DNA from 4 places in the Clostridium sp. HMP27 genome. Region 1 is predicted to be linked to each of the others. Evidence: riboswitches for the same ligand, from Rfam matches in the RefSeq annotation. Region 1 holds a riboswitch; each other region holds the start of a gene.

Region 1 (8,156 bases):
GATCATTTTTATAAACACTTAGTGTAGCAGTTACCTCAACATTTGGACTAAAATACTTGCTAAGTTTGTCCAACTTCTTTTCCACTATACTTTTCAAAGCATTTGTAAGTTCTATGTTTTTCCCTTTTATAGTTACTCTCATTATCTTCAGCCCCTCTCTTTAACTCTTAATAGAGTAATGTCTTGTTGTTAATTCTATTTTAATACGAATTGCAACAAATAACAAGTAGAATTTTTAGAATTTACAAAATATTAAATTAAATTTCAAAATTCAACAAAGTTCCGCCAAAAAAATAAAATCTTATTGCTTAAAAACAATAAGATTTTTATATTAAGTTAGCTGACCTGATCTTTGACCCCACACTCGCCTGCTGGAGCTTTTGCTACCCAGAATTACCCTCTCACTACTTACACTCTCGTTAAGATACAAAGCGTATCTCTTCGGCAGGACTTACTTCTAAGCCGCACCATGATCATTAAACATTTTATTTAATTTACGTGGATCGTTTTGCCTGCGACTGGCATCGACTTTCAATCACAGACCTAACTCAATATAATAAAATTATACCTTACTTTTCGCTGCAGTCAAGATATTAATTTTTTCCACTCCAGATTTTATTAGTTCATACGAGCAAAAATATGCCGTAGACCCTGTAGTAAACACGTCATCCACTAATAATACCTTTTTATTTTTTATCATCTGAGGTTTCTTAACTTTAAAGCAATCCCTCATATTTTCCCATCTCTGTTTTTGACTTAACCCTATTTGATCCTTAGTTTCCTTTGTTTTTATGAGACAGTCCGCCACAGGTATATTAAATTCCTTACTTAATAAATTACACAAAAACTTACTTTGATTATATCCCCTAGACTTTAATGACCTTTTAGTCATAGGAACATACGTAATAAAATCTATATCATAACTTAAATTTTTAATTCTATCCCTCATATAAGAGGCTATTATTTCTCCACTTTGAAAATCACTTTTGTATTTAAGTCTTCTTATAAGTTCCATCATAGTTCCTGTATAGTATGCGGCACTATAACAATTTATAAACTTATCTAAACATCTCATGGTATAAACATTATGAGACAAAACTATATACTTCTTGCATTCATCACATAGGTCAATTTTCTCTAGATAGCTTTCACATATTATACATTGAGACTTATTATCATATATAACTTCAAAAATACATTCCTTAATAAATTCTAATAACTTAAGAAACCCATATCCCATGCTTCTTTATTAAAACTCCTTGCTAACTCTTTAGCCTTATCCATATCCTCAGTTTCTTCATTTGATACATATATAACCTCTTTAAAATTTGATTCATAAGAATTTATAACTCCACAAAAGTGAAATAATTTTTTGTAATCATATAGCTTATAATCTGCGAAAAATACCATTAGATTTGCATTCGCAAAATACGTAGGTATATTCTCGAAGGTATATGTTATAAGAACCGCGCTTTTTACCTTAGCAAATTTCAAAAAACTTTTTTCTTTCCCCTCTTCCCAAGAACATAACACACTCTTATTTAACTTTTTACAGTAAAATCTTATATAGCTAGCTACCTTCAATCCCTTTTCTAGATCAGGTATATATATTACTACCTTTCTATCCTCATAAAGGGACCACTTTAAATAGTCATATATTATATATGGTATGTCTTCTTCTAAGTTTATCTTTGTAGTTATGGTTCTAGGTTCAACGATAGGATGAGGCCATTCACTTACAGGTATAATTATTTCCCTTTTCCCTTTAAATATACTTTCTACCCCACAGTATATAAATTTACCTTCATCCTTACTCATCCTTGCCATTATGTCTATGATTTCATATGAAGTATGATGAGGAAATGCTCTAGTATCATCAAATATAACTAAATCAAAATCTCTCATGATTTCCAATGCATTAGCAGCTTTAACTATGATAAATTTACTTTTGAGTTTAATATCTCCTCGCCTCAAATAACTGTACCCTCTAAAACTGCTATTCTTTTTTATTTTTTCTAGAATATCTACATATTCTTCATCTTCATTACTTATATACAATATGCTTTTTCCTTTATTCATATACTCTAAGATACTATATATGAATATATCTGTAGATGCACAAGGAATGGTTATAATATTTAAAAATTGTTCATTTGAAAATAACCATCTTTGTATTAATTGAGATACTTTTTTTCTTTTCTCTCTTATTACAGCATTTTTAGTATTCATATACTTCACTCCATTACTAATCTTCTATAGCATTTTCTAAAACATTAGTTATTCTCCATTTTAGCAAGGAATATCTTTCAAAACTTCTATTATTATCTATCATAAATTTCATAGCCTTTATTGAACCTACTAGAACTACTAACTTCTTTGCACGAGTTATTCCTGTATAAAGCAAATTCCTATTCATAAGCATTGGAGGTCCCATAAACATAGGTATGATAACCACTGGGAATTCACTTCCTTGGCTTTTATGTATGGTTACAGCATATGCTAAATCTATCTCATCTAAATAAGTATCTTCATAAACTACTTTTCTTTCTTCATCAAATATTATGCTTAAAGTATTTTCTTCCTCATTTATTTCATCTATATATCCTACATCCCCATTAAACACTCCTACCCCTTCTTCTTCCCCATCACCTTTAATTCTCTTCCACTTCAAAGAATAGTTATTCTTTATTTGCATTACCTTATCCCCAACTCTAAGGACATTATCTCTAGACTTCTTTTCATTTTTCCACTTTCCAGGGGGATTTAATACTTCCTGAAGTCCCTTATTAAGATTTTCTACTCCCAATATGCCCTTTCTCATTGGTGTAAGTATTTGTATATGTCTTTGTTTATCCCATTCCTTATTAAACTTTGGTAATCTTTCACTTATAAGCGCCATTAATATATCCGATGTAGATGAGCTTTCTTCACTATTTATAAAATAAAAGTCCTTATCCCTTCCGTTTAGTAAAGGCATTTCTCCATTATTTATTTTATGGGCATTTACAGTTATCATGCTTTGTGAAGACTGTCTAAAGATGTCTTTAAGCCTTATTACCTTAACACAGTTACTATCAATTAAATCCCTAAGCACATTTCCTGGTCCAACTGATGGTAACTGATCCACATCCCCAACAATTATAAGCCTAGTTCCAAGCGCTATAGATTTAAGAAGATTATTCATAAGCATTATATCTATCATAGATGCCTCATCTATAATTACTGCATCACATTCTAGCGGAGTTTCTTCTGTTCTTGAAAACATCATATCTTCATCTTCTCCTGCACCCATTTCTAAAAGCCTATGAATAGTTTTCGCTTCTTTTCCAGTAGCTTCTGTCATTCTCTTTGCAGCTCTGCCAGTAGGTGCCCCCATAAAGACTCTAAGTCCATGTTTTTCAAATATATATGTAATGCAATTTATTATAGTCGTTTTTCCTGTCCCTGGGCCTCCTGTTATAATTTCAACTCCATTAGCTACTGCACCCTTTATAGCTTCTATTTGAGAAGATGCAAAAGATATCCCTCTCTCCTGCTCAAATTTCATTATTTCCTCATCTACATTCAACTCCAACTCATCATATTTCGCTATAGATAAGGTTAGTATCTTCTTTGTTACTCCAAGCTCACAATAATAATAGGGAATAGTAAATATGCATTCTTTATTGTTAACCGTTTCTACTTTTATTTTTCCATGAAATGCACTCTGCATTATTCCCTCTTTTATATTTTCATCACTTACTCCTAATATATCTCTTCCGTCATTTAAGAGCCTTTCCACAGGTATATAGGTATTTCCCAATGCACAAAATTGATTTATTATATAATTTATTCCGCTCTCTATTCTAAAGGATGAATTCAAATCTATTCCTAAGCTTCTTGCAATCTTATCCGCAGTTTTAAATCCTATTCCTGAAATTTCTTCTGTTAATATATATGGATTTTCTTTTATAATCTTTACAGAATCAGCCTTAAATCTTTTATATATTTTTACACATTGGTTAGGAGTAACTCCATAACTTTGAAAAAACATCATTACAGTTCTTAATTCCTTTTGTTTACCGTAGGACTCATATATAATAGCTATCTTTTTTTCTCCTACACCCTCTATTCCCCTTAACTTCTCTATATCATTTTCTAATATATTTAAAGACTCTTCTCCAAACTTCTCCACTATTTTTTTAGCAGTTACAGGCCCTATCCCAGCTATTACTCCCGATGCTAAATATCTTTCTATACCACTTACAGAATCAGGGACCACTTCCTCACAACTTTCAACCTTAAACTGTTCTCCAAATTGAGGATGAACTGCCCACTGTCCTTTAAGTTTCAAGCCCTGTCCTTCACTAATATAGGGAATGCATCCAACAAAGGTTGTATAATAACTTTTATTATCTTTTAATCTTGCTACTACATAACCATTTTCATCATTTTTAAATATTATGGAATCTACAATTCCCTGTATTTCTTCCATATAATCTTCTCCTGTTCTACTTAATACTATAAGACGATATCTATAATACAATTATAACATAATTATATTGATTAAATAAAAAAACCCCCTTCATGAATTGAAGGGAGTTTTTACTACTATAAATATTTTTTTATTTCTTCTACTTTATTAAGTTTTTCCCATGGTAAGTCTAAGTCATTTCTTCCGAAATGTCCATAGGCTGCCACTTGCTTATAAATAGGTCTTCTAAGATCAAGATCTCTGATTATTGCACCTGGTCTTAAATCAAATACCTTATTTATTATTTCAATAATTTTATCATGTTCAACTTTGTTCGTTCCAAAGGTTTCCACCTCTACTGACACTGGGTGTGCAACACCTATAGCATACGCTAGCTCTATTTCAAGCTTATCAGCTATTCCAGCAGCTACTAAGTTCTTAGCAACCCATCTGGCTGCATAAGCTGCGGATCTATCAACCTTTGTTGGATCTTTTCCTGAGAAAGCTCCACCACCATGTCTTCCATATCCACCATAAGTATCAACTATAATTTTTCTTCCTGTAAGTCCAGTATCTCCTTGTGGACCTCCAACAACAAACTTACCAGTTGGATTTATGTAGTATTTGGTTTTTTCATCAAGTAATTCAGCTGGAATAACAGCTTTTATAACATGCTCCATTAAATCCTTATTAATCTGTTCCTGTGTTACTTCAGGTCCATGTTGAGTAGAAATAACGATTGCATCTATTCTCACTGGTTTATCATCTTCATATTCAACTGTAACCTGAGTTTTTCCATCTGGTCTTAGATAATCTAATGTGTCATTTTTTCTAACTTCTGTTAGTCTTCTTGATAATCTATGAGCCATTGCTATTGGCATTGGCATAAACTCTGGAGTTTCAGTAGCTGCATAACCAAACATCATACCTTGGTCTCCTGCGCCAACAGACTCAACCTCATCCTTGCTAGTACCTCTTGATTCTAATGCGTCATCAACCCCCATTGCAATATCAGGAGATTGTTCATCTATTGAAGTCAATACTGAACAAGTATCAGCATCAAAGCCATACTTAGCTCTTGTATATCCTATTTCTCTCACTGTTTCTCTAACAACTTTAGGAATATCAACATAACATGATGTTGTTATTTCTCCCATAACCATAACCATTCCTGTTGTAGCCGTAGTTTCACATGCAACTCTTGCCTTAGAATCTTGAGCCAATATAGCATCTAATACAGCATCAGAGATTTGGTCACAAATTTTGTCCGGATGTCCTTCAGTAACGGATTCTGATGTGAATAATCTTCTCATTTTTGCACCTCCAATGAAAAATATAATATGTAAAATAAAAAACCTCTTCGATAAGAAGAGGCTTAATTTGCATTCCTCTCTTATCTCGCAGAACAAACCTGCAGGAATTGGCACCTTGGTACAAAGTACTTGGTTGCCGGGTTTCATAGGGCCCTTTCCCTCCACCTCTCTTGATAAGAGTTTTCTATTAAATTTACTAGCATATATTAGCACAATAATAATCTTGTGTCAATATCAAGTTTAATTGTTATGTATCCTATGATCGATAATCTATAAGCTATAAGCTATTAAACAAATGAATATAAAAAAAGACACCGCTTTGGTGTCTTTGGTGGAGGAAGATGGATTCGAACCATCGAAGTCACTGACAACAGATTTACAGTCTGCCCCCTTTGGCCGCTCGGGAATTCCTCCATATAATGGAGCTGGCAATAGGAATCGAACCTACAACCTGCTGATTACAAGTCAGCTGCTCTACCGTTGAGCCATGCCAGCATATGGATATATTAAATTATTGTGGTGGAGGAAGATGGATTCGAACCATCGAAGTCACTGACAACAGATTTACAGTCTGCCCCCTTTGGCCGCTCGGGAATTCCTCCATTATAAGTTTCATAACTTGTTTAACAAGTTAATAACCTTATTATTAAATTATCTTAGCGCGTTTCCGCACTTAATAACTTCAACATGGATTAGTATACAATCTTATAGTCTAAATTTCAAATGCAATATAGGCCTATTAAACAAATCCTTCTTTAATATACTCTATTTCATTCTCATTTACTCCATATTACACCATTATTTTATTATATTTATCATATTTCTTATAGTTGATTTAGCTAATAAAAATTAATATTATCTAAAAAACATCTTTTTTCTTTTAATATTTATCACACAGCTCTCATATAAATTATTAAGGGAGGTGTAACTATTGAATAAAGCTAGAACTCATTTTAACAATTCTTTAGGATATTATGAAATTGGAGAGTTTATAAAAAATTATATTATGAAAGACACTATAATAGTATGTATAGGCACAGATAGATGTATAGGAGATTGTCTTGGCCCATTAGTTGGCACTCTACTTAAAGATAAGAGTTTCCCTCTTCCAGTATTCGGAACAATATCTGATCCTATACACGCTTTAAATTTAGATAGAAAATTATATGAAATAAGTTTACTTCATCCTAGTGCAAATATAATAGGAATAGATGCATGCCTTGGTGATGAAGATAATGTAGGAGAAATACAAGCCAGGGATTATCCAATCCATCCTGGAAAAGGCGTAGGTAAAACCCTCCCCCTTGTAGGAAAGTCCTCCATAATAGGAATTGTAGACTCAACTGATGCTAACGTATTTAATAATAACAATATACGTCTTAGTTTAATTTTTAATATGGCTAAAGTAATCTGCGACGCCTTATTTCATGCTTATCATTTAAGCTCCAGCACTCTATCCGATATAAAAGACTGCCTTCTATAAAAAAATAAGTGCTTTCGCTTATATTTAATAAGACGAAAGCACTTATTATGCTTTTATTCCACTAAAGCATATCATTATAATAATGATATATCATCTCCAGAAAGGGATCCATCCAATTTGTCCAAATAATCCAAAAACTTACCTGTGCCCATTGCTACACAAGAAACAGAATCCTCTACGATACAAACTGGTACCTTTGTAACGTCTTGAATTAATTTATCAAGACCATTTAAGAGGGCTCCCCCTCCAGTCATAACTATTCCTTTATCTGCTATATCTGCAGCTAATTCAGGTGGGGTTTTTTCTAAAACTGAATGTGTGCATTCTGCAATAGAATTTACAGTTTCACTTAGGGCTTGCCTCATTTCTTCTGAGGAAACATTTATATTTTTAGGAAGGCCAGACACCAAGTCTCTTCCTCTTATTTCCATACTAACTTCTTCTTCTCTTACATATGCTGATCCTATATTAATTTTTAAATCTTCAGCAGTTCTTTCTCCTATCATGAGCTTGTGTTTCTTTCTTACATATCTTATAATAGCTTCATCAAAAGTATCTCCTGCAACCTTTATAGAAGATCTTACTACTATTCCTCCAAGAGAAATAACGGCAATATCTGTTGTTCCCCCACCTATATCTATCACCATATTTCCACTAGCCTTAGTGATATCTACACCCGCTCCAATGGCTGCAGCTAAAGGCTCCTCTATCAAAAACACTTTTTTTGCGCCAGCATTCTTAGCAGCATCAATAACGGCTCTCTTTTCTACTCCTGTAGCTTCACAAGGTATACAAACCACAACTCGGGGGGAAACCATCTTTTTCTTTCCACAGGCTTTCCTTAAAAAATGTTCTAACATTTTTTCCGTCAAGTCATAATCAGAAATAACTCCATCTCTCAAGGGTC
Region 2 (8,156 bases), on a different contig from region 1:
TTAGAATAGCCCTCCCTAATCCCCTTTACTATTTTTATAGATAAGGAGGTATCCCTAAGAAGTATACATCCAACTAGTTTATTATCTTTAAAGAAAAGCTTTTTATATATCTGATTATCTTCATTATTATAAGATAAAACATCACATTCATCATCAAAATATCCGGAGGAAAAAAGATTTGTATCCATTGAGGAGAAAATTGTAGATGAAACAAAATCTTTAAATATTAACTCATCTCCAGAGGCATTTATACCGGCAACTTTGCCCATTTGAACAGCAGCAGGCCAAATGCCATAGTTTCTACCGTTTAATTCTGCTACATCTCCGCAAGCATATATATCAGGTATGTTAGTTTCCATTTTTTCATTTACTACTACAGATTTATCGGTCTTTATTCCACACTTTTCAGCCAATTCTTTGTTTGCTCTTATTCCAACAGAAAATAATACCATGTCTGTATCAAGGATAGTGCCACTTTTTAGTTTTATATTAGTTACATTATCATTTCCGAGTATTTCAACTAGGGAGTCACCAAGAATTACATTAATGCCGCAATTACTAATTTGATTCTTAAAAATTTCAGCACCTTCTTCATCTAATTGTCTAGGTAAAAGTCTTTGGAAAAATTCCACTACAGTTACATCAAGTCCTAAATTTTGTAATTCCCATGCAGCCTCAAGCCCCAATAGACCGCCACCCATAACTACAGCTTTTTTACAATCTTTTGCATAACTTATTATTTTATCTGCATCATTTATTGTTCTTAAGGAAAATACTCCATTTTTGTCAGTACCAGCAGTTGGTGGGATGAAGTTACGTGCACCATTTGCAAGTATAAGTTTATCGTAATTTAAACAAGAGCCATCAGATAAAACTATCTTATTTTCTTTGGTCAGAATACTCTCTACTTTAGTATTTAGTTTTAAGTTTATACTATTCTCTTCAAACCAATTTTTATTTTTTAAATATAATTTTTTATCAGGAATCTCATTAGCAAGATATTCAGAAAGAGAAGGTCTATAATAGCTATAATAACTTTCCTCTGAAATCATTGTTATGTAGGCTTTTGAATTTTTCTGCCTTATAGCATCTGCAGCATAAAATCCAGCAGCGCCATTTCCAATAATAATAAAAGTTGTACCATTAGCTTTATTGTTCATATGCTCAGCTCCCCATAGTTTAATTTTAACCCTAAGATTATTATACACTAATAATTATCAGATAATGATTAAGAAAGTAAACTTGAAAGAATTTTGTGATAAAAGTTTAATTGATGGTTAATACTGAATAGTTACTAGTCATTATTGAAATTTCACTAAGGTGAAATTTCTTCCTTTAGCAGGGCTACTTACATTTTTAATGTTAAATATTATAGTATGGGATTTGCATTGTAGAAAGCATTGAACAAGCATTAAAAGCTCTTTATTTCTGATGTCAAAACACCGTTAAGAGTCTTCTACTGTCTGAACGATAGTGAGTTTAGAAGGCTTAGGTGGTTTAACATCAGAAATATTAGAGCTTTTTTACGAAGTGAAGCTTTCCTAAATAAAAATTCCATACTATATATCAACATTATCTTAAAATGTGGTAATTTTTAAAGGATTGACAATAGATTAGTTTGATGATAAACTATCCTTAAAATTTAATAGGAACTTCTTATCAAGAGTGGCGGAGGGACTGGCCCCATGAAGCCCGGCAACCCAGATACATTTGTTTTAATACGTTTGTTTTGAAGGTGCTAAATCCAGCAGGTGAATACCTGACAGATAAGGGGAGAAGTGTAACTTCTTGTGTCTGTCGGCAAGGGGTTTTTTTATTTTGTAAATTAATTTTAAATAGTCATTATGGGAGGATATTAAATGAATAATTCAGTTGAAAGAAAAGGTAAGGCGACAGCATTACTACCACTAATAGTTTTTGTAGCGATATATTTATCAATAGCATTAGTTACTAATGATTTTTATGCTATGCCTGTTACTGTTCCGTTTTTGATTGCTGCAGTGGTAGCGTTACTTATGAATAAAAAAGAAAGTATAAATGACAAAGTTGAAATATTTTGCAAGGGAGCAGGGGATTTAAATATTGTACTTATGTGCTTAATATTTATCTTAGCAGGAGCCTTTGCACAAGTTGCAAAAGATATGGGAGCAGTAGAATCTACTGTTAACTTAGGACTTAAAGTGCTTCCAAGTAATATTTTAATTTCAGGGATATTTATAATTGGATGCTTTATATCCACTTCTATAGGAACTTCTGTAGGAACAATAGTTGCACTATCTCCGATGGCTGTAGGAGTAGCTGATAAGACTGGAATATCAGTGGCTTTAGTGCTAGGATCAGTAATTGGTGGAGCAATGTTTGGCGATAATTTATCAATGATTTCTGATACAACAATTGCAGCTACTAGAACTCAAGGGTGCGAAATGAGGGACAAGTTTAAAACTAACTTCTTTATAGTACTCCCAGCGGCAATTATTACAGCAGTGATATTTGCAGTAATTACATCAGGTAATAATGCTACTTTATCTGGAAACTATCAGTATAGTATTGTAAAGGTACTTCCTTATTTATCTGTACTTATAGCAGCACTTTTAGGTGTAAATGTAATTTTAGTTTTAGTGGGTGGAGTGGCGCTTTCAGGTATAGTAGGAATTGCTACTGGATCTATGGGAGTTATAGCTTTTCTTCAGTCTATAGCAAAGGGAATAGCAGGTATGTCAGAACTAGTGATAGTATCACTTGTAATTGGAGGAACTGTAGAACTTATTAAACACAATGGAGGTATAGATTTCTTACTTCATTTTATAACAAGCAAGGTAAAATCGAGAAAGGGTGCCGAGCTTGCTATAGGACTTTTAGTTACTTTAGTAGATGCATGTACTGCTAACAATACTATAGCTATAGTAACTACAGGACCTTTAGCAAAAAGTATATCTTCAAAATATAATATAGAGCCACAAAAAACAGCTAGTCTACTAGATACTTTTTCATGCTTTGCTCAAGGAGTTATACCATATGGAGCACAGTTATTAGTTGCATCAGGTATTGCAGGCATTTCACCATTTTTAATAATGAAGTATTTGTACTATCCATATTTAATTGGGATATCTGCAGTTATTGCAATAGCATTAGGATTCCCTAAGATAAAGAATATGGAGGCAGGGGCTCTAAAAAAAGTAATTTAATTGATAATTAGAACTAAGTTATTACTTTGAGTGCAAAATTATATTGAATTTTGCACTCTTTTAATTTCTAATATAATATAGAATATGGGAAAATAACATAGTGGGGTGGATGGAAAATGATAAAACTTCAATCAAGAACAAAAGGATTACTGCTTGTTATCATAGGAGCTATGCTGTGGGGAATATCAGGTACTGCTGCTCAATATTTGTTTCAACAAAAGGGGTTTAGCCCTGAGTGGCTTGTTGTAATTCGTTTATTAGTATCAGGAATAATTTTGTTAACATACGCAATCATAAGAGAAAAACAAGACATATGGAAGATTTGGAAATCTAAACATAACTGTTACAGTCTTATAATTTTTAGTGTTATTGGAATGTTAGGTGTACAATATACATACTTTGCTGCCATTAAACATGGCAATGCAGCAACAGCAACTATACTACAATACCTATCACCGGTGATAATTACTTGCTATTTAGCTATTAGGACTAAAAAAGTTCCAAGTATAAGGCAAAGCTTAGCTATTATCTTTGCCATGTTAGGAACATTCCTTATAATTACAAAAGGAAATATCTACACCATATCTATTTCTAAATTAGCATTATTGTGGGGAATTGGTTCAGCTTTTACATCAGCTTTTTACACGTTATATCCCCATGAATTACTTGGTAAATGGAGATCTACACTTATAGTTGGATGGAGTATGCTTATTGGTGGAGTAGCTTTTAGTTTTATCCATCAGCCCTGGAACTTTGTGGGACAATGGTCCATTAATTCTATGGTTGCTGTTATGTTTGTAGTATTATTTGGCACCCTTGTTGCTTTTTATTGCTACTTGGAAAGTTTAAAATATATACAGCCAACAGAAGCAAGCGTATTATCCTCTATGGAACCTTTATCCGCTGCGGTTTTATCCGTACTGTGGCTAAGAGTTCCACTTGGCGTTGTAGAATGGTTAGGAATAGTGTCTGTTATAAGTGCTATTATAATTTTATCTAATGTAAAAAAATAGGCGTCTGATATATGTTATACTTAAACTTATTAAAAGTAATATATTGCTAACAAGTGTAAGAGTTGTACTATTCTTTATAGCTGCTGCTATTATTTTATTAGAGTAAATCAATGTAATAATTACATAATTAATAACAAACAGGGGTTTAATGTAAGTTTTAAATCTATTATAATACTCAAATGTAAAATATTACATAAAAAATTTAAAGTAGAAATTAACTTAATTTACACTATAATTCGACATGAAAAAATCCAGAAAAATACAGTTATTCCCATTGCATGGATAAGTATTCACTATTAGGAAGTGTTTTTTACCTTCTTTGTCATATTAGGAAAATAACTTGTCCAAACCATGGTTCATAAAATGACAGGTTTCTTTCATCTTAAATGTTATTATATTAATATAACTTAGCGAGTGGAGGGAAATGAATTATGATAATAGTTGAAAATTTATCAAAAATTCATCAAGGAGAAGATATGGAAAAGACTTATTTTTATAGATTGATAAAGGATAAATTTAATCTTAATTATGGAGATGAACTAATAGAAGTACAATCCTATGGAATAGAAATAGAAAGACAGGATAAGGTAGAGGGAAATATAGTAAATATAGAAAGAGATTATATAAAGAATATAAGTCCTCAAAGACATAAAGTACATAGCCTTTTGAAAGTGCTGCACGACAACACTGTGTCACCGATACATCTTATAGATATAGCAGGGGATTATGTAGACGAGTATATTAGTGATTTTGATAACGTATTAAGAGAAATAGCAACTAACTAATAATAAAAAACTAGAGGCCAACAGCCAGGAAGCAGAAATAAAAAAATGGTTGTGGACAGATAACATAAATATAAAATTTAAATTTGATTATTTTATTATAGGATTTATTATGGGGATTAATTAATATAGAATTAATGATAAAATAGAGATATATATCTCTATTTTATTTTTATATAAAAAGGCGGTGACAAATATGATAGGGGGAACGGGCATAGACATAATTGAAATATATAGAATAAAGAATGCCGTAATGAAAAATAATAATTTTATATATAAGATATTTACACAAAGAGAAATTGATTACTTTAGATCAAGGAATTTACTGTCAGAGGTGGTTGCAGGTAATTTTGCTGCAAAGGAAGCCATAGCAAAAGCGTTAGGAACTGGATTTAGAAAATTTTCCTTAAAGGATATAGAGATTCTTCGTGATGAACTTGGAGCACCTGTAGCATTTTTACATGGAGGTGCAAAAGAACTTGTAAAAGAGCCATATAAGCTCCATGTATCAATATCTCATAGTAGAGAAAATGCTATAGCCTATGCAGTTTTGGAGGTGTATTAATATATGAGAATAGGTACTGCAGAAGTTATGAGGAAAATTGATAAATACTCCATAGAAGTTTTAAAAATACCTAGCATAGTGCTTATGGAAAATGCTGCACTTAAAGTTGTAAAAAATATTGATATTGAGAATGTGCAGAATTGCTCGATTATATGTGGCAAGGGAAACAATGGTGGAGATGGGCTAGCAGTAGCCAGACATCTTCATGTAATAGGAAAAGATGTAGGTGTATTTTTGTTAGGAGGAGAGCGGGGAATTTCAGGAGACTCTCAAATTAATTATAATATACTTTTAAACATGGGAGTTAAAATAATATCTATAAATAATATGGAAGATATAAATGAGATGAGAGAGTACTTAGAACAAGCCGATATTATTGTAGATGCCATATTTGGAACGGGTTTAAATAAAAATGTTGAAGGCATATATAGTGCAGCTATATCTGTAATAAATGAAAGCAATTCCTATATTTTATCTATAGATATACCTTCAGGATTAGAATGTAATAGTGGTAGGGTGCTTGGAAATTCTATAAGAGCTAATAAAACTGTAACTTTTCAGCTATATAAGAAGGGATTTTTAAACTATGGTGTGGATAAATATACAGGGGCAGTGGTAATAGAGGATATTGGCATACCAAAGGAAGCAGTTCATAAATTTCATGAAAATGAATATATAATGGATGAGAATTTTATGAAACAAAGCATGATTAAAAGAAATAAGCATAGCCATAAAGGAGACTATGGAAGGGTTGTCATTATTGCAGGCTCTAAGGGGTTTACTGGGGCTTCGTATATAGCAACTCAGGGAGCTGTAAGAAGTGGAGCGGGACTTGTTACGCTGTGTTGTGATGAAAAAATACAGCCAATTTTAAGTTCTAAACTTATAGAAGCTATGACTTTAAATTTTAAAGATACGGAAAAGCTTAAAGAGCTATTAAAGAGCAGCAATTGCATAGCTATAGGTCCAGGAATGGGTAATAATGAAGCTACATTGCAATTTGTAATGGACACTTTGCTAAATGCAGCGTGTCCTGTAGTAATTGATGCGGATGGATTGAATGTCCTTAAAGGAAACCTGCATTTGTTGAAAGAATCAAAAAACAAGGTAATAATTACTCCGCACTTAGGAGAAATGTCCAAATTAATGGGATTAACTATAGAAGAGATAAAACAAAATCGCATGGAAATTGCACAAAGCTTTGCGCAAAAGTATAAGTGCATAGTACTTTTAAAGGGATATAATACCGTAGTCACAGATGGGTATAAAATTATTATAAATCCTACAGGAAATAGTGCTATGGCATCAGGCGGTATGGGAGATGCGCTAACAGGTATAATTGCATCTTTTATAGCACAAGGATACGAACCGCTAAAGGCAACAAGCATTTCGGCTTTTATACATGGATACACAGGGGAGAAGCTTTCAAAGAAAATGTTTTGTGTAAATGCAAGTCAACTTTTAGAAGAACTTCCCTATGCGATTAAAGAACTGATGGAGTAATTGGGCCGAAATTAAGTGATATAATTTGGTTTTAATTAGAATAATGAAATTAAGGCAGGAATAGTATTAATAATAGAGAGTAAAGTTCAGGGGGAATTTTATGAAAAAATTATTATTAATACTAATTGCTGCTTTTTTTATGACGGTTTTGGCTGGGTGCTATTTCAAAATAGATAAAACTCAGAAAAGTCTAGATTATATAAAATCCTTAAAGAGTTATACTAGTGATGCCCACATTATATTGCAAAATGATAAGCAAAATATAGAATATGATATGAAACAGTACTATAAAAAGAATATTGGAGTTAGATTAGAATTAAATTCGGATAGGATTTATATATGTAAAGGTGATAAAATATATGTGAATGATACTAAAAGTGGATTTAAGTATAGCCTAAGTGGAGAATTTGAAAATATTGTAAAGTTAAGTTCCGTAGGGGAGTATATTAGGCTAATTTATACCAATGAAGAAACTAAGACTTATTTTAAAGATATAAGCGGAATTAAATATCAAGTGCTTGAGATATATTTATCAAATCTAAATAGAAATTTAGACAAGGGAAAGGTCTATATCAATACTGAAACTAAGCTTCCTGAGTTTGTTGAAGTATATGATTTAAATAATAAGGTTAAATTTAAAGTGCTATATAAAAATTTTGTAGCAAATGCAGAATTTAATGAAGAGTTATTAAGTACAGAAGCGAAGGGTGGAATTTAAGTGTTCAGACATCTGAGACCAGTATGGGCAGAAATAAATTTAGATAATTTAGCTCATAACATAAAGGAAATTATAAGAGTAACGAAAGCTAAAGAGATTATAGGAGTAGTTAAAGCTGATGCATATGGTCATGGAGCTTTAGATATAGCTCCGACCTTACTTGAAAATGGGGTTACAAGACTTGCAGTAGCTGTTTTAAATGAGGCAGTAGAGCTTAGAAGGGGAGGGATACAATGTCCTATTATGATTTTGGGATATACACCTCCAAATTTACTGGATCTTTTAATAAAGTATGATATAGAACAAACTGTATATTCCTATGATTTAGCAAAGGAAATTTCAGATAAAGCTATAGAGGGAAGTAAAATTGCAAAAATTCATATAGCCTTT
Region 3 (8,156 bases), on a different contig from region 1:
GCGTCTTTAGGCATAAGGAAAGCACTTACAAAGATTAGATGTTCCTTCATTATTCGTAAGAAGAATAAGTTTAGTTCTAATGAATTTTTTACAAATTGCTCGTTAGAAAGCATGATTTTCTCCTTTATTTTATAACTTACATAATTAGTATATTTGAATAGGTTACTAAAGGTTCATCATATTATAGAAATAGTATGATATTTTAAGATAATGTTGAACCTACCGTATAGAATTTGCATCTAGGAAAGCGTTCATTTCGCTAACAGTGGCTAATATTTACAAATTCAAAATGCCTAAGCATCCTAAACTCGCTGTGGCTCAGACAGTAGGAGGCTCTATACGGTATTTTAAATTTATAAATAAAGTCACTCTGGAGCTTATTCAATGCTTTCTACTATGAATTCTGTATTGTAGAAAGCATTGAACAAGCAATTAGAAGCTTTTATCTGTCAACTTAAATCAGCGTAAAGAACTTTCTGCTGTTTGAGCGTAAGCGAGTTTAGAAAGTTTAGGAGATTTAAATTGACAGATATTGGAGCTCATTTGCGTAGTGAACGCGTTGCATAATTTATAGAAATCTATGATTTTATTATAAATTAGCATATCTCAGTAAGCTGAGATGTTTCATTAACAATGCAGAACCCATACGGAAGATTTAACATTAAAAACGTCGCAATATCCTGTTAGTTATACTGACTATCTTGAAACCCAGACTTCGCATCCTTCAAAGGGATTAGCAGTTCCAATATAGAGTTTACCATTCTTTGAAGGAAGTAGATTTCTCAAACCATAATTACGAGGATTTCCAAGGCCGTTTAAACTTATATATCTCCAGTCAGAGCCATCATTGGAAACCCATAAGTCCCCACCAAAGGTACCTTTTATAGTAGCTAAAGATTGTATAAGGGATTCTATTAGTGGTGCATAATTGTAGTCGAAGTCTAAGGAATCAATATTTAAGGCTGCCTGATTTTCTGTATTTGAGGCAGATAATCTTGATATAATGCTAGGAAATCTTGCTATTAAAGTTTTCAATAAAGTGGCAAATAATATTGAATCATCCCAGGTGCCTAAATACAGCCTATTGTTATGAACATCAAGCTGCCAGCAGTAAGCATTAGAAATATCCCAAAGACCAGCTGGAATATTGGGTCTTCTAATTCCTCTAGTAGTTGGATTTGTAGGAGAAATAGCTTCATTTCCTATAACTACCTTCCAAGCGTCATTAGATGAAACGCGTATAAGATCAAAGCCTTTTGGGGGAACAAACCTTTGGCTAGGGTCTATACTGAAAACTCCAAACCATATTCCTGTTCCAACGTATAAATCTCCTTTGAAAGCTTTCATGCTTAAAGGTAATTGATTTAAGGCTTCACCAGCACCTTTATCTACAACAAGTTTCCAATCATCCTCTATAGGGGATACTCTATTAGTTCTCCAAACTTCAAATCCTCCAGGAGGAGCCGTACCAATATAAAGATGATTATTAAAGCTTTCCATTGAAGCAATTTCTCCACGAGGATTATTTGCTCCTGTTCCTATTTGAACTCGTGTCCACCCATTTTCAGGTTCGTTTGTTTCATATAAAATAGTCTCTAAACTTCCGCCAAGTCCTTTCATTACGCCTAAATACATTCTTCCGTTATGCTCTACCATGGCTCTTGCTGTGTCGCCTTCTGTAAGACCATCACTTACGTCCTCCCAGTTTTCACCATCTTCGGACATTAACATTTTGACTGCAGACGAGAATGAATTAGCAGCAGCTAATAATACTTTTTTTCCTGATGCTGTAGTGAAGTTAATCATATATCTAAAATCGCCTATGCCATCTTGAGGATTAGACTTATAAACTTGTGTCCAATTTTCAGATCCATCTTTGTTATAGCGCCAAATTTCAGCTCCTGGGTTTATGGAAGGCCTTGGGATAAATACTTCGGGTATATATTGTTCAGGTAGATTAAAGACGAATCTTAAAACTGTATAAACTATATTTTTTCCTACCCCAACATATATATAATCGCCTAATTCCCCCATAGCCCAGGCATAATTATTCTGATGTCCTAAATTACGGTCTTCATAAAAACCATTAAAAGGTGTTATTTTTTCAAATCTATTCATAAACATCACTCCTTATATGAGTTATGCATGATTTACATGATTTGTAGAAATCTTTGATTTCGTTGCAAATCAGCACATCCCAATTCATTGAGATGTTTCCATATAAAATTAAGATAACATCCCAAGCTTGTACTATAATATATGATGGAGAATTGATAATGTCACATTTTACAGAATCATTAGAAAAAAAAGTTATTGACAACCTTTGACTATGGTAATATAATAAAAAACAATAAAAGCGAATAGGACTTATCAAGAGTGGTGGAGGGACTGGCCCGATGAAACCCGGCAACCAATATATATTATTGTGATATATATAAGGTGCTAAATCCTGCAGCGTAAGCTGAGAGATGAGGGTAGACGGGATCTTTTCAGACCTAAGGTTATCCTTAGGTCTTTATTTTTTTATTAGATAGTAGGGGGTGCAGCAATGATTGAAATAAATAATGTTAATAAGTTTTTTGGAGAAGATCAGGTTTTGCAAAATGTAAGTATTACTATAGAAAAGGGAGAAATATATGGAATTGTAGGACACAGTGGGGCAGGGAAATCAACACTTTTAAGATGTATAAATGGACTTGAAGGTTATGATTCAGGAAACGTAATAGTAAATAACAAAGAAGTAAAAGAGCTTAAAGAAAGAGAACTTAGAGAGTTTAGAAAAAACATAGGTATGATATTTCAAAATTTCAGTTTGTTAAATAGAAAAAATGTGTGGCAAAATATAGCTCTTCCTATGGAAACCTGGAAATATAGTAAGGAAGATATAAATAAAAGAGTAAGAGAACTTTTATCTCTTGTAGGATTAGAGGATAAGGCTCAAAGTATGCCAAAGGAGCTAAGTGGAGGACAGAAGCAAAGGGTGGCAATTGCAAGAGCATTAACTCTTAATCCGGAAGTTTTATTATGTGATGAAGCTACTTCAGCATTAGACCCTAAGACAACAAAGTCCATTTTAGAATTATTAAGAGAGATAAATAATAAATTAGGCATAACAATTGTAATAGTAACTCATCAAATGGAGGTTATAAAAGAAGCTTGCTCAAAAGTTGCATTAATGGAAGGTGGAAAATTAATTCAATCTGGAAAGGTAGAAGAAGTATTCCTAAATCCAAGTAAAGATTTAGAAAATCTTTTGGGAGAAGAAGAGATATTGCCAGAAGAGGGGATAAATATAAAGTTATTCTTCCCAAAGGAGATAAGTAAGAGTTCTGTAATAACAGCTATGGCTAGAGAACTTAACATAGACGTGTCCATTGTTTGGGGAAAACTTGAGAAGTTTAATGGAATAGTACTTGGAAGCCTTGTAATTAATACTACAGAAGATAAGAAGAATCAAGTTACTTCTTATCTAGATAAAAAAAATGTACATTGGGAGGTGCTATAAAGTATGGTAACTCAAATATTACTTCCAGCTTTAGGTGAAACTTTAATCATGGTTTTAATTTCTACAGCTTTAGCAGTATTAATAGGATTTATACCAGCAATTATAATGATAATAACAGCTAAAGATGGATTAAAGCCAAATGAAGCAGTTTATAAAATTTTAGATACAATAATAAACATTTTAAGATCATTTCCTTTTATAGTTTTGATGGTAATACTTATACCAGTGACAAGGTTTATAGTAGGAAAGTCCATTGGAACCCCTGCTGCAATTGTACCACTGACTATAGGTTCAGCACCTTTTGTAACAAGAATTATAGAAGCAGCTTTAAAAGAGGTGGATAAAGGAGTGGTTGAAGCTGCAAAATCCTTTGGGGCCAGTATTTCACAAATTATATTCAAAGTAATGCTGCCAGAAGCACTTCCTTCTATTGTATCGGGGATAACTCTTACAGTAATTAGTGTAGTAGGATTTTCGGCAATGGCAGGAGCTATTGGTGCAGGTGGGCTTGGATATGTGGCAATAAGATATGGATACCATATGTTTAGAAATGATGTTTTGATAGCTACAGTAATAGTTTTAGTAGTTTTAGTTCAAGTGCTTCAAAGCATAGGAACTTTAATATATAAAAAAGTAAACAAATAAAAATATTTTAATAAATAGGGGGCATTTTATAATGAAAAAGAGAATATTATCAGCAATACTTGCAAGTACAGTAGTTTTAGGGGCAATTGGCCTAACAGGATGTGGCAATAAGGAAGCAGCTCAGCCTGCAGAGAAAAAGAAGATAGTTGTTGGGGCAACTCCAGAACCACATGCACAAATATTAGAAAAGGTAAAACCTATACTAGAGAAAAAAGGTTATACTTTAGAAATCAAGGTGTTTGATGATTATGTTATTCCAAATACAGCAGTTGAACAAGGAGAATTAGATGCAAACTTCTTTCAACATATTCCTTACTTAGAGCAATTTAATAAAGAAAAAGGTACTCATTTAGCTTCTGTTGCGAAAGTTCACTTAGAACCAATGGGAGTATACTCTGATAAAATTAAAAATTTAAAAGATTTAAAAGATGGAGCAACAATAGCAGTACCAAATGATTCAACAAATGGATCAAGGGCTTTAAGATTACTTGAAAAAGAAGGAATTGCTAAGTTTAAAGAAGGAGAATTAATCACTAAATTAGATATTACTGAAAATCCTAAAAATATAAAAATAGAAGAGTTAGAAGCAGCTCAGCTTCCAAGAACTTTAAAAGATGTTGATGTAGCAGTAATAAATACAAACTATGCTCTGCCAGCAGGATTAAATCCAACTAAAGATGCTTTAGCAATTGAAGCAAAGGATTCACCATATGCTAACATTATTGCAGTAAAAGAAGATAATAAGGATAAAGAATATATTAAAGCTTTAGTTGAGGCTATTAACACACCAGAAATTAAAAAGTTTATAGAAGAAAATTATAAAGGGGCAATAATTCCATCATTTTAAAAATAAATTCGCCTTTAGAATATATTCTTTGTAATATGACAAATAATAAGGTATACTAGAGATATTGTATAAAATCAAATTTTGGAGGCGGTATTATTAGTAAGGATGTTATGCTAAACGAGCAGATTAGAGAAAAGGAAATTAGATTAATTGATGGAGAAGAAAGCAAAATTGTAAGCACAAGAGATGCTTTAATGATAGCTGAAGAGAGAGAACTAGATTTAGTTATGATTTCTCCTAATGCCAATCCACCTGTATGTAGAATAATGGACTACAGTAAATTCCTTTATGAGCAATCTAAAAAGGAAAAGGAAAACAGAAAAAATCAAAAGGTTGTTAATCTTAAAGAAGTAAGATTAAGTCCAACAATTGATGTGGGTGACATTCAAATTAAAGCCAATAATGCTAAAAAGTTTTTAACTAATGAAGATAAAGTTAAGGTTTCCATTAGGTTTAAAGGAAGACAAAATAATAATACTCAAGTAGGGTATAAAATTATGGAGTCATTTGTTGAGTTAATAGGAGAAATTGGAACTATTGAAAAACCAGCAAAACTTGAAGGAAACAATATGACTATGATTTTAGCACCGAAAAAATAAATTGCAGTGCAATTTAGTATAGTCACTAAATCCCTAGTGTCTAAACATTATTAGATACTAGGGATTAGCTATTTTTTGATATTTACTATGATGAAATTAATCCTGAAGATGGGTGCACACTTTCTTGTAGGCATACTCAATGCAGGAAGTTAAATTATTATTATCTTTTCCTCCACCTTGTGCTGAAAAGTCGCTTCCACCGCCTTTTCCATCAATTAAAGTTATTGCATCCTTTAAAAGTAAATTCATGCTTATAACTTTTAAATCCTTTGAACACATAAAAATTAATTGAGCTTTATCTTCAGTTTTTATTGCAAATAAAACTATAGTCTTAGGATAGAATACTAATTTAGAAGCTAATAAGTTTATGTACTTTAAATCGCCATTGTCAAATATATTTTTAATTATCTTAACTCCGTTTATATTTTCAGAGCTATTTAAAATTTCTTTAACTTCATATTCCGCAACCTGTGCCTTTAAGACTCCCTTTTCACTTAGAGCATCATTGAGTTCATTTCTAAGATTTTGCACTTTTGCTAGGGCATCTTTTTCATTACCACATTTTAATAAATTAAACATAGATTTTATGTACTCATGTTTTAAAATGTAATCAGAAACTGCCCGTGAGCCGCATAAAAATTCTATTCGAGTATTCTTTCCCAAGGTTTCCCACTTAACAATTTTAATTACTTGAGCCTCTATAGTGGAATTTGTAAGTAGTTCGGCATACGGAGCTATAATAATATCTTCAATTTTAACTACTCTAATCTTTTCATTTCCCTTTGGGGAAACTTTCTTAACCGATAGTTTTTTTAGCTCTGATTTTGTTGCATAAAAGCTTTCGATGCTAATGTTATTAAAAACTATTTTATTAGCCATTTCCTCAACTCTTTTGATTTCATCAAAGGTAATAATCTTATCTATATCAATATAAGTGTAATTATCCTCATAGTGAAATTTAACTGTATTTGCATTAAATAGTTCTAAAAAGTAATGAGAAAGTAAAGCCTTTCCAAGATTATGCTGCATACAATTATATTTTTTACTCCAATTTATAGTACATTTCACCTTATGAATTTTTATAGGCTTTGTTTCAAGCACATGATATACTTTTTCAGCATTCTCATAGACATAAATTACAGGGATAGAAGTTATTTCTCCTGTATCACAAGGCATATTTTCTGAACCGGGATAAAAATAGGTTTTATCTAATTCAACATGATATTTATTATCTTTTTCAACTATATTTAATATCTCAGCAGTAAATTCATTCATATATGGATTTTCATAATAAAGCTTTTCCAATAGTATTCACTCCTTAAAAATGTGGCAATATCCTTTTATTTTATCACAAAGTATAATTATAGTTTATCCTTTTGGTGGAAATATATAAAAATATAACCTATAATTTTAATATATAATAAAGTTCTCATATAATATTTATATGGATAATAGATACACAAGAAATGGAGTTGAAAAATCATGATAGAAAATAAGTTAACACTTAGCTTATTAAAAGATAAGTTTGGGGTATGTAGATTAGATATTAATGAAGCTATTCCAAGTTGGGGATTAAAAGGCACATTTTTTTCAATAACTAAAACGGCAGATGAGTTATCTATTGTATGTAATGAAGAAAGTATCCCAAGTAATATAAAATGTGAAAAAGAATGGAAGGCATTAAAGATCGAGGGGCCGTTAGATTTTTCACTCATAGGTATACTTTCTAAAATCAGCAGTTTGCTAGCTAAGGAAGGTATAAGTATATTTGCTATTTCAACCTATGACACAGATTATATTTTAGTTAAGGAAAGCCATATTAAAAATGCAATAAGCGTATTATTGAGTAATGAATATCATGTAATTAAATAAAACATATTTTAAATATAATAAATAAGTTATCACTTAAATATATAGCAAAGTTATTATTTACAAACTAGTACAAAGGAGAAATTTCTAAATGAACATTCAAATTTATGGAACTAAGAAGTGTTTTGATACAAAAAAAGCAGAAAGATACTTCAAAGAAAGAAAAGTTAATTATCAATTTATAGATTTGACAATAAAAGCATTAAGTAAAAGAGAACTTGAAAGCGTTAAAGCAGCAGTAGGACTTTCAAATTTAATAAATAAAGAATCTAAGGAATATGAAAAGTCAAATCTTCAAAATATAAGAAACGATAGTGTTAAAGAAGAAATACTTTTAAATAATCCAAAGCTTTATAAAACACCAATAGTAAGAAATGGTAAGCAATCAACTATAGGCTATGAACCAGAAGTCTGGAAAGAATGGGAGTAAGTTAGGCATTAGGAGTAAAGTACTAAGGAAAATGGAAACTTCAGCAATGAGAAGTTTCCATTAAATATATTTATACAAGGTATCACTAATTTAAAATCTTCCTAGCACCTATTAGGACATACTTCCTGATGAGCTGCTAGAGCTATTTTGTTGTTTGTTTTGGGTAGAATTTTGACTACTTTGTGATTGACTTTGGCCCTGACTTTGATTCATACCAGGTTGCATCATGTTCTGGCCTAAAGTTGATAGTGCCTGAGGAAT
Region 4 (8,156 bases), on a different contig from region 1:
AGCGATTTTGGATGAAAATTACGCCATAATATCGGTGGAGCGAGGTAGGGAAACAGAAATTTTAAGAATACCAGAGGTGGTTTATGTAGATAGGTCATCATTATATACATTGATGCAAACACAACCTCAAGAATCTGCAAATATATATCAATTTCATGTAAATCCATATCTCAATTTATTAGGTACAGGAGTATATGTAGGAATAATAGATACGGGGATAGATTATTTAAATAAAGAGTTTATGTACGAAGATGATACAACAAAAATACTAAGTATTTGGGATCAAAGTGATAATGAAGGAACTCATCCAAAGGGACTTAATTACGGAACTGAATATAATAGAGCACAAATAAATGAAGCAATAACTATTTCAAAGAATCAAGGAGATCCTTATAGAGTTGTAAGACAAAGGGATACTATAGGCCATGGAACACAAATGGCAGGAATTATAGGAGCAAGAGGATATAATAAGGAAATCATAGGTGCCGCGCCTGATGTGCAATTTATAGTTGTAAAGCTTAGACAGGCCAGTGCTGATGCTATAGATGAAGGAATAGCAAGTATTTCAACTCCAGTACCTGTGTATGAGGGAACTGATATTATAACAGCTATAAGATATGTATCTGACGTGGCAAAATCGTTGAACAAACCTACAGTGATTTTTATACCACTTGGAACTAATTGTGGACCACATGATGGCAATACAATTATAGAAAGATATATAGATGAAGTTTCAAAGGTAAGAGGGATAGCGGTGGTAACAGGTGTTGGAAATGAGGGAGATGAAAACGGACATACTTCTGGAACTTTAGAAAAGCAGGGTGATAGGAAAGTTATTGAATTAAATATGGCTCCAGAACAAAGAAGCTTAGTTTTTCAAATATGGGTAAGAAGGCCTGATGTGTTTTCTATAGGTATAGTATCACCTTCAGGAGAAACTATAGATAGAATTCCAGCTAAGCTTCAAGAAGTAGAACAAATAAACCTAGTATTTGAAAGAAGCAGAGTATTTGTAGAATATTCACTTCCTGAAGAGTTAACAGGAGATGAATTAATATTAATACGAATTGAAAATGCTAGACCTGGAGTATGGCAGTTTGTACTATATGGGGATCTTGTTTTAGATGGAAGATATGATGCATGGCTTCCTCAAAAGCCATTGGTTAGGGAAGGAACGAGATTTTTAAACCCTACACCCTTTGTTACAATTCAAACACCAGCTACTGCAAGACAAGTACTAGTAGCTGCCTTTTATAATCAAAATACTAATGCAATAGTTGTGGAATCTGGTAGAGGGTATACTAGGGATGGAAGAGTAGTTCCTAATGTAGCGGCTGGAGGCATAAATGCTAAAACTACGGCAGTAGGAGGAGGAGTTACTACTATTAGTGGCAGCAGTGTAGCAGCAGCAGTTTACGCTGGAGCTTGTGCCCTATTATATCAATGGGGATTAGTAGATGGTAATGATCCAAGTCTTTTTGTAGGAAAGATGAAGACTTACTTTATAAGAGGGGCAAGAAGAAGGCAAGGGGATATCTATCCAAATCCTGAATGGGGTTATGGGCAGTTAGATTTAGAAAGGGTTTTTGAAACAATCCGTGCTGGAGGTAGGGGGCTAGATGAAACAATGCTAAGAAGTAGAAATATATCAATAAAAGAAGATTGTATAGAGTGTAATATAGGTGAAATATTTTTAAGAATACCAAAAGATATATAAAGTCGCCATTTAGGCGACTTTATAGTTTAAAGCAATATCTTTAAAAACGCATCTATTTCCCGGGAATTCAGATATATATCTCCGATTAGTCCATGTTTTAAATCAGTTTGCTTATTTGTATGAAAGTCAGAACCAGCAGTATAAAATAATCCACTTTCAATAGCTATTTTCATGAAAAATTCCATATCACTAGGTGTATGTGTAAAATGCTTTGCTTCTATACCATCAAATGGCATATTAATAATTTCTGTAAGACAGTTCTTATTTATAAGAATGGGGTGAGCTAAAACTACTGTTGCTCCAAATAGCTTTAACGCCTTAATTCCATCATCAACAGATAACCTATGGCTATTTTTATTATAACTGCTTTGTAGATTTATTAAGTGTTTTGCATCATTTCCTCTATGATTTTTTACAAGGTTTAGGAATCTCTCAAAGGTTTTATCCTTATATCTATCATCTTTAAAGTAACCTAAAATATGAACACTCTTATTTTTATAACGTGAAGATAATTCAACCCCTGGAATTACCGTAATTCCAAGTTTTATACCTGCTTCAATGGCTTCTTCAACACCTAATATAGTATTGTGGTCTGTGATAGATATTATATCCATATGTTCATTGCTTGCAAGGCTTACTATTTCACTTGGAGTAAGGTCGCCATCGGATGCTGTAGAATGTATGTGAAAATCACCCTTATAAAACATATTAAAATCCTTTAATTAATTATTATACATTTATAGTATTAAAAAGAATTAATAAAGGGTACTAGAAATCATAGATATTATAACAAAAATATAGATTATAAATATTAAGTTTAATATTTATCTATAGCTTTTCTCTAATTATAGGCATACTCATGCACCTTGGACCGCCACGTCCTCGTGATAACTCATAGGATTGGAATTCTAACACTTCAACGCCATTTTTGCGAAGTGCTTCATTTGTAACATAATTACGATCATAACAAATTACTTTCCCAGGAGAAATAGCCAAAGTGTTACTTCCGTCACTCCATTGCTCTCGGCTAGCAGCAATTGGATCTCCGTTTCCACATCTAATTAAGTTTACCGCAGGTAGACTTAAATGTTTTTTTAGTATATCGCATAAGTCATCACATTCATAAGTAATGCTTATCTCATTATTTTTGCTTCTAGTTATTCTATATACATCTAAAGGATCCTCAATTCCTGGATATATGCTAAACTTATCATAGTCTACCATTGTAAATACAGTATCTAAATGCATATATGCCCTTGCTTTTGGAATATCTAAGGCTAAAACTACTTCGAAGGGTTCATCTGAAGCTAAGAGTTTATGTGATAATCTTTCAATAGCCATTGGATCTGTTCTATCGCTAATACCTATAGCTAGTATTTTGTCAGAAAGAACTAAAATATCTCCACCCTCGATAGGATGTGTCTTATCACGGTTGTACCAACGGCTTACATCTTTAAATCTAGGGTGATAATTAAAGATATATTTAGCAAATAAAGTTTCTCTATTCCTTGTGGTATTTGCCATCACATTTAAAGAAATCCCTCTTCCAATTGAGGCAAATGGATCCCTTTGAAAATAAAGATTTGGAATAGGATCCAAATAAAATGGGTAAGGATTTTTAACCATATCGCCTAGTGATTTAGGCTTAATATGCCTAAGTTCCTCTTTACGTACTCCAGATATACATTTTCTTATAAGTTCATGAGGGGAATATGGGTTAAATAATTCCATAATGGCTTCTTGCAAGCCCCATGTAACTACACCGCCTTCCTCCATAAACTCTGTCAAAAACTCTTGCCTGATTTGTGGATATTGTAAGATTTCTGCCATCAAATCTGTTAAGTATAGGACCTCCACACCTTCTTTTTTTAAAATATTGGCAAATTCAGTGTGCTCTTTGCGAGCTTGTTTTAAATAAGCAATTTCATCAAATAAAAGTCTTCTTAAATAATCTGGCACTATATTTTCAATTTCTTCCCCAGGGCAGTGAAGTAGTACACATTTTAGTTTTCCTATTTCGTTGTAAACAGAAATACTTGGGTTAGAATACATAGGCTTCATCCTTTCTATTATCTATTCTAACCATTAGTTTATCAATTCAATAAAATATTATGCTAATTTATATTTACATAGAAATGGATTAAAGATTAATTGGATTTAATTCTATTAAATTCAGATGTTATTTTTTGTAATTTATCTTTATTTGTAATCAAAGTGAGTCCAGTAATTGCTAGAGCTTTTGCACCGATAATTAATGCCTCATCGGCTTCCTTAGAAACAGATGCTTCACAAAATTCAGGGGTATGTCCTACTAAGGTATTACCACCAATTTTTATATGAGGATGTATAGTAGGAACAACCTGACTTATATTTCCTGCATCTGTTGACCCTAATCCCTCTTTTGCCTTGGTGCTTATTTCTAAACCAAGCAAGTTAGAACTTTCAATAAATAGTTCATCAAAACTTTTATTGATAAGAAAGTTGTCAACTTTATTTTGAAAGGCTATTATATTTAGTTTCGCACCAGTGGCAAGAGCAGCACCTTGCGCAATGTTTTTAATTTTAGAGGTAACTTCATCACAAATTTTTCTAGTAGCTGCACGAATAAAAAATCTTGCTTTTGCATAATCAGGCACTATATTTGGGGCATCACCACCATGAGTAATAATTCCATGTATGCGTACATCCGTAGGCACATGTTGCCTTAAGGCATTTATACCGTTAAAAAGCTGAATAACCGAATCTAGGGCATTAATACCCTTTTCAGGTGAACCTGAGGCATGGGCTGATTTGCCTATGTATTCGAAATCAAGTGGGTCCACAGCTAGAGAATTTCCAGTTACCCCTGTTGTATTTGCTGGATGAATTATCATACAAGCATCTATACCCTGAAGCAAATTATGATTAACAAAACTTGCTTTGGCACTTCCATTTGGTCCACCTTCTTCTGCAGGAGTACCTAGGACTACGACTTCTCCACCTATTTCATCTAAAAGGCATGAAAGGGAAATAGCGGCTGCCGTACTAATTGTTCCAATCATATTATGCCCACAGGCGTGTCCTAGTCCTGGCAAGGCATCATATTCTGCTAAAAATCCTATAGTAGGACCTCCAAGCTTTGTTGATTTTTTTCTTGCTATAAAGGAAGTATCATGACCTGCTACAGCTCTTTCTACAGAAAAACCTGAATCAGCCAAGGTATCTGCAAGAAGTCTAGATGCAAAAAACTCTTGATTACCTATCTCCGGATTATCATGAATTTGATGACTTATTTTTATATATTTATCTCTTTCATTGTCCAATTTATCAATAATGCTTTTTTGATAGTTATTTAATATTTTACTCATTGTAATAGTTCCCCCTTTTTATAAGCATATAAAGATACTAGTCTTTATAAACTTGCGATAATAAAATTAGATAAAATAAAAATCTTCTTCCTAGATGGAAGAAGATTTTAAAACATAAACTCTTATAAGAGCAATATTTAAATTTAACACCTTCCCTCATCTACCAGAACAAACTTCTGTTGGATTTAGCACCATACAGGCTAATGATACCTGCTGGTTGCTGAGACGTCATAGGGCCAATCCCTCGGTCTCTCTTGATAAGGATACTTATTAACTTTTAACTTTATCATGACAAAGATTAATTGAGTAAGATTATATATGCATAAGTAAGAATTGTCAACAAATTTATAATGTTTGTTGGATTGACGGTAATGTATGATTATTACATGATTAAATAAAAAATTTTGTGAATTATGTTTAATTTAATAATTTATTTTTCAATACTTTCCCCAAATATATTAAAGTATATTTATTATATGAATAGCAAAAAAAGTTTATTTTTCTATAAAAAATTTTATTGACATTTAAAAAAGATGAGAATATAATAAGTCTCAAGCAGAAAATGCTAACTTAAAAATCGAATATAGATCCTTATCTAGAGAAGCAGAGGGACTGGCCCGATGAAGCTTCAGCAACCAGCAATGCTTATTTGCAAAGCAAGGTGCTAAATCCTGCAGACATTAGTCTGAAAGATGAGGGAAGGTAATAGTTTAAAAGCGGTCCTTCCATGGGGCTTTTTTTATTGAAGTTATCCTCTTTCTCATCTGGGAAAGAGGATTTTTTATTTTATTTGGGGAGGGAAATGAATGATTTATTTAAAGGATGTTAAAAAAGTCTATGAAACTAAAGAGCATAAGATAGAGGCTGTGAAGGGAGTGAACTTACATGTAGAAGCTGGCAAGATAATGGGAATTATCGGATATAGTGGAGCAGGGAAAAGTACTTTAATTAGATGTATTAATTTACTTGAATCTCCTACTTGCGGCGAGGTAATTGTAAATGGGAAAAACCTCACAAAGTTATCACCGAAGGAGCTTAGAAAAACTAGGGAAAAGATAGGTATGATTTTTCAGCACTTTAATCTTATGAGGAGTAGAAATGTATTTGAAAATGTAGCCTATCCTCTTAAAGGAAAAGGTCTTACTAAAGAACAAATAAAGCAAAAGGTAGAAAGCCTTTTGGAATTAGTGGGATTAAGCGATAAAATAAAGGTTTATCCTGGAGAGCTAAGTGGAGGACAAAAGCAAAGAGTTGCCATTGCTAGAGCACTAGCAAATGACCCACAGGTGCTTTTATGTGATGAAGCTACTTCAGCATTAGATCCTCAGACAACTGGATCCATTCTAAAGCTTTTAAAACAAATAAATGAAGAATTACGACTTACAATAGTTATCATTACTCATCAAATGGAAGTTGTTAAAGAAATATGCCATAAGGTAGCAGTAATGGAGGGGGGAGAAGTTATTGAAGAAGGAGATGTTCTTCAGATATTTATAAATCCTAAGGCACAAATGACTAAGGATTTTGTATCTACAGTATTTCATTATGATAAGATTTATGAGGTTTTAGATAAGGAGTCCTTTATAGGAGAGCTTACTGAAGAGGAAGTGATTGCAAAGATATCATTTGTAGGTCAGAAATCAGGCCAGGCCTTTATTTCAAAGGTTTCTAGAAAGTTTAAGGTTGATGCAAGCATTTTATTTGGTAATATTGAAATAATTCAAGAAGTACCTATAGGAAATTTAATTGTCAAATTTAATGGTTCTAAAGAAGGAATAATTCAATCAATGAGTTATTTAAAACAAAATGATATTTATGTGGAGGTGATTAAAAATGCTGGAACTTCTGAATACCTTTATGCCGAATGTAGTAGAACTCTTTCCTGATATGATGAAGGCATTAGGCGAAACCATACTTATGGTAGTTATAGCAGGAAGTATTTCAACCGCTATAGGAATAATAATAGGAATAATTATTGTGGTAACAAGGCCGGGAAATATACTTGAGAATAACGGAATTTATAGTACTGTTGGGAAAATAATAAATATATTTCGTTCAATTCCTTTCGTAATACTTTTAGCAGCAGTTGTACCTTTTACAAGACTCATAGTTGGAACAACAATTGGATTAAAGGGCGCCATAGTTCCATTGGTACTTGGGTCTGTTCCATTTGTGGCAAGGCAAATTGAGTCAGCTCTTTTAGATATTGATAAGGGAGTAATAGAGGCAGCACAGGCCATGGGTTCAAGTCCTTTTGAGATAATCTACAGGATTTTATTAAAGGAAGGGCTCCCAGGTATCGTTTATGCTCTAACAATTACAACAGTTAGCTTAATAGGGTTTTCAGCTGTTGCAGGAACTGTAGGAGGGGGCGGACTTGGAGATTTTGCTATAAGATATGGCTATCAGTATTTTAAAACTGACATAATGGTAGCTACTATAATAATTCTTCTAATCCTAGTTAATGGGATACAAAGCTTTGGTGACTTTTTACTAAAGAAATTAAGCCATTAACAAAATAAAATATTTAACATAATTTAAGGGGGCTTTAATAATGAAAATAAAAAGATTAGCAGCGTTAGTATTAGGGGTAGTAATAACTGCTACAGCATTTGTCGGATGTGGACAGTCAAAAGGAACATCTGCTGATGCAAGTAAGAAACAAGTTATAAAACTAGGAGTTACAGGGGATGACCATAAAGTTTGGGATAATGTGAAAGATAGATTAGCAAAGGAGAATATTGAGTTAAAGATTGTAAGCTTTAGCGATTATGTAAGGCCGAACATGGCATTAAATGATGGAGAAATAGATGCAAATGCATTTCAAACTGTGGCATATTTTGAACAATTTAAAAAAGACCGCAACCTAGACCTTGTATCTATCGCAAATACTGTTTTAGCACCTATGGCAATATATTCAAGTAATTTAAAGGATTTAAAAGAGCTAAAAGATGGAGATAAAATTGCTATACCTAATGATGCAACCAATGGCGGAAGGGCACTTTTACTTCTTCAAGAAGCAGGTTTAATTAAATTGAAGGAAGGCTCAGGCATAACACCAACTGTTAAAGATATAGTAGAAAACCCTAAAA

The links. Region 1 has a riboswitch for S-adenosylmethionine ahead of metK (methionine adenosyltransferase). Riboswitches for the same ligand answer to the same signal wherever they lie in the genome.
Region 2: another riboswitch for S-adenosylmethionine. It lies ahead of DP68_RS10990 (Na+/H+ antiporter NhaC family protein); the one in region 1 lies ahead of metK (methionine adenosyltransferase).
Region 3: another riboswitch for S-adenosylmethionine. It lies ahead of DP68_RS07320 (methionine ABC transporter ATP-binding protein); the one in region 1 lies ahead of metK (methionine adenosyltransferase).
Region 4: another riboswitch for S-adenosylmethionine. It lies ahead of DP68_RS04560 (methionine ABC transporter ATP-binding protein); the one in region 1 lies ahead of metK (methionine adenosyltransferase).

The regions. Positions count from the first base shown of each region.
Region 1 covers NZ_JMFY01000001.1:109,208-117,363, reverse strand. The annotation lists gene raiA (ribosome-associated translation inhibitor RaiA) at 1-142, opposite strand, end outside; gene DP68_RS00565 (ComF family protein) at 563-1,240, opposite strand; gene DP68_RS00560 (hypothetical protein) at 1,213-2,229, opposite strand; gene DP68_RS00555 (ATP-dependent RecD-like DNA helicase) at 2,246-4,474, opposite strand; gene metK (methionine adenosyltransferase) at 4,591-5,766, opposite strand; SAM riboswitch class I at 5,844-5,946, opposite strand; tRNA gene DP68_RS00545 (tRNA-Tyr) at 6,096-6,180, opposite strand; tRNA gene DP68_RS00540 (tRNA-Thr) at 6,187-6,261, opposite strand; tRNA gene DP68_RS00535 (tRNA-Tyr) at 6,284-6,368, opposite strand; gene yyaC (spore protease YyaC) at 6,698-7,249, shown strand; gene DP68_RS00525 (rod shape-determining protein) at 7,324-8,156, opposite strand, start outside.
Region 2 covers NZ_JMFY01000019.1:18,546-26,701, forward strand. The annotation lists gene DP68_RS10985 (FAD-dependent oxidoreductase) at 1-1,160, opposite strand, end outside; SAM riboswitch class I at 1,654-1,773, shown strand; gene DP68_RS10990 (Na+/H+ antiporter NhaC family protein) at 1,860-3,185, shown strand; gene DP68_RS10995 (EamA family transporter) at 3,302-4,198, shown strand; gene DP68_RS11000 (DUF6514 family protein) at 4,630-4,983, shown strand; gene acpS (holo-ACP synthase) at 5,177-5,545, shown strand; gene DP68_RS11010 (bifunctional ADP-dependent NAD(P)H-hydrate dehydratase/NAD(P)H-hydrate epimerase) at 5,549-7,048, shown strand; gene DP68_RS11015 (germination lipoprotein GerS-related protein) at 7,149-7,766, shown strand; gene alr (alanine racemase) at 7,767-8,156, shown strand, end outside.
Region 3 covers NZ_JMFY01000015.1:15,218-23,373, forward strand. The annotation lists gene DP68_RS07310 (DUF2935 domain-containing protein) at 1-113, opposite strand, end outside; gene DP68_RS07315 (hypothetical protein) at 697-2,118, opposite strand; SAM riboswitch class I at 2,365-2,475, shown strand; gene DP68_RS07320 (methionine ABC transporter ATP-binding protein) at 2,549-3,505, shown strand; gene DP68_RS07325 (methionine ABC transporter permease) at 3,509-4,150, shown strand; gene DP68_RS07330 (MetQ/NlpA family ABC transporter substrate-binding protein) at 4,182-4,997, shown strand; gene infC (translation initiation factor IF-3) at 5,108-5,596, shown strand; gene DP68_RS07340 (DHHA1 domain-containing protein) at 5,693-6,901, opposite strand; gene DP68_RS07345 (ACT domain-containing protein) at 7,079-7,468, shown strand; gene DP68_RS07350 (arsenate reductase family protein) at 7,557-7,895, shown strand; gene DP68_RS07355 (spore germination protein GerW family protein) at 8,007-8,156, opposite strand, start outside.
Region 4 covers NZ_JMFY01000008.1:28,401-36,556, forward strand. The annotation lists gene DP68_RS04540 (S8 family peptidase) at 1-1,717, shown strand, start outside; gene DP68_RS04545 (PHP domain-containing protein) at 1,744-2,424, opposite strand; gene arcA (arginine deiminase) at 2,546-3,769, opposite strand; gene DP68_RS04555 (M20 family metallopeptidase) at 3,865-5,064, opposite strand; SAM riboswitch class I at 5,218-5,328, opposite strand; SAM riboswitch class I at 5,653-5,763, shown strand; gene DP68_RS04560 (methionine ABC transporter ATP-binding protein) at 5,871-6,950, shown strand; gene DP68_RS04565 (methionine ABC transporter permease) at 6,898-7,578, shown strand; gene DP68_RS04570 (MetQ/NlpA family ABC transporter substrate-binding protein) at 7,619-8,156, shown strand, end outside.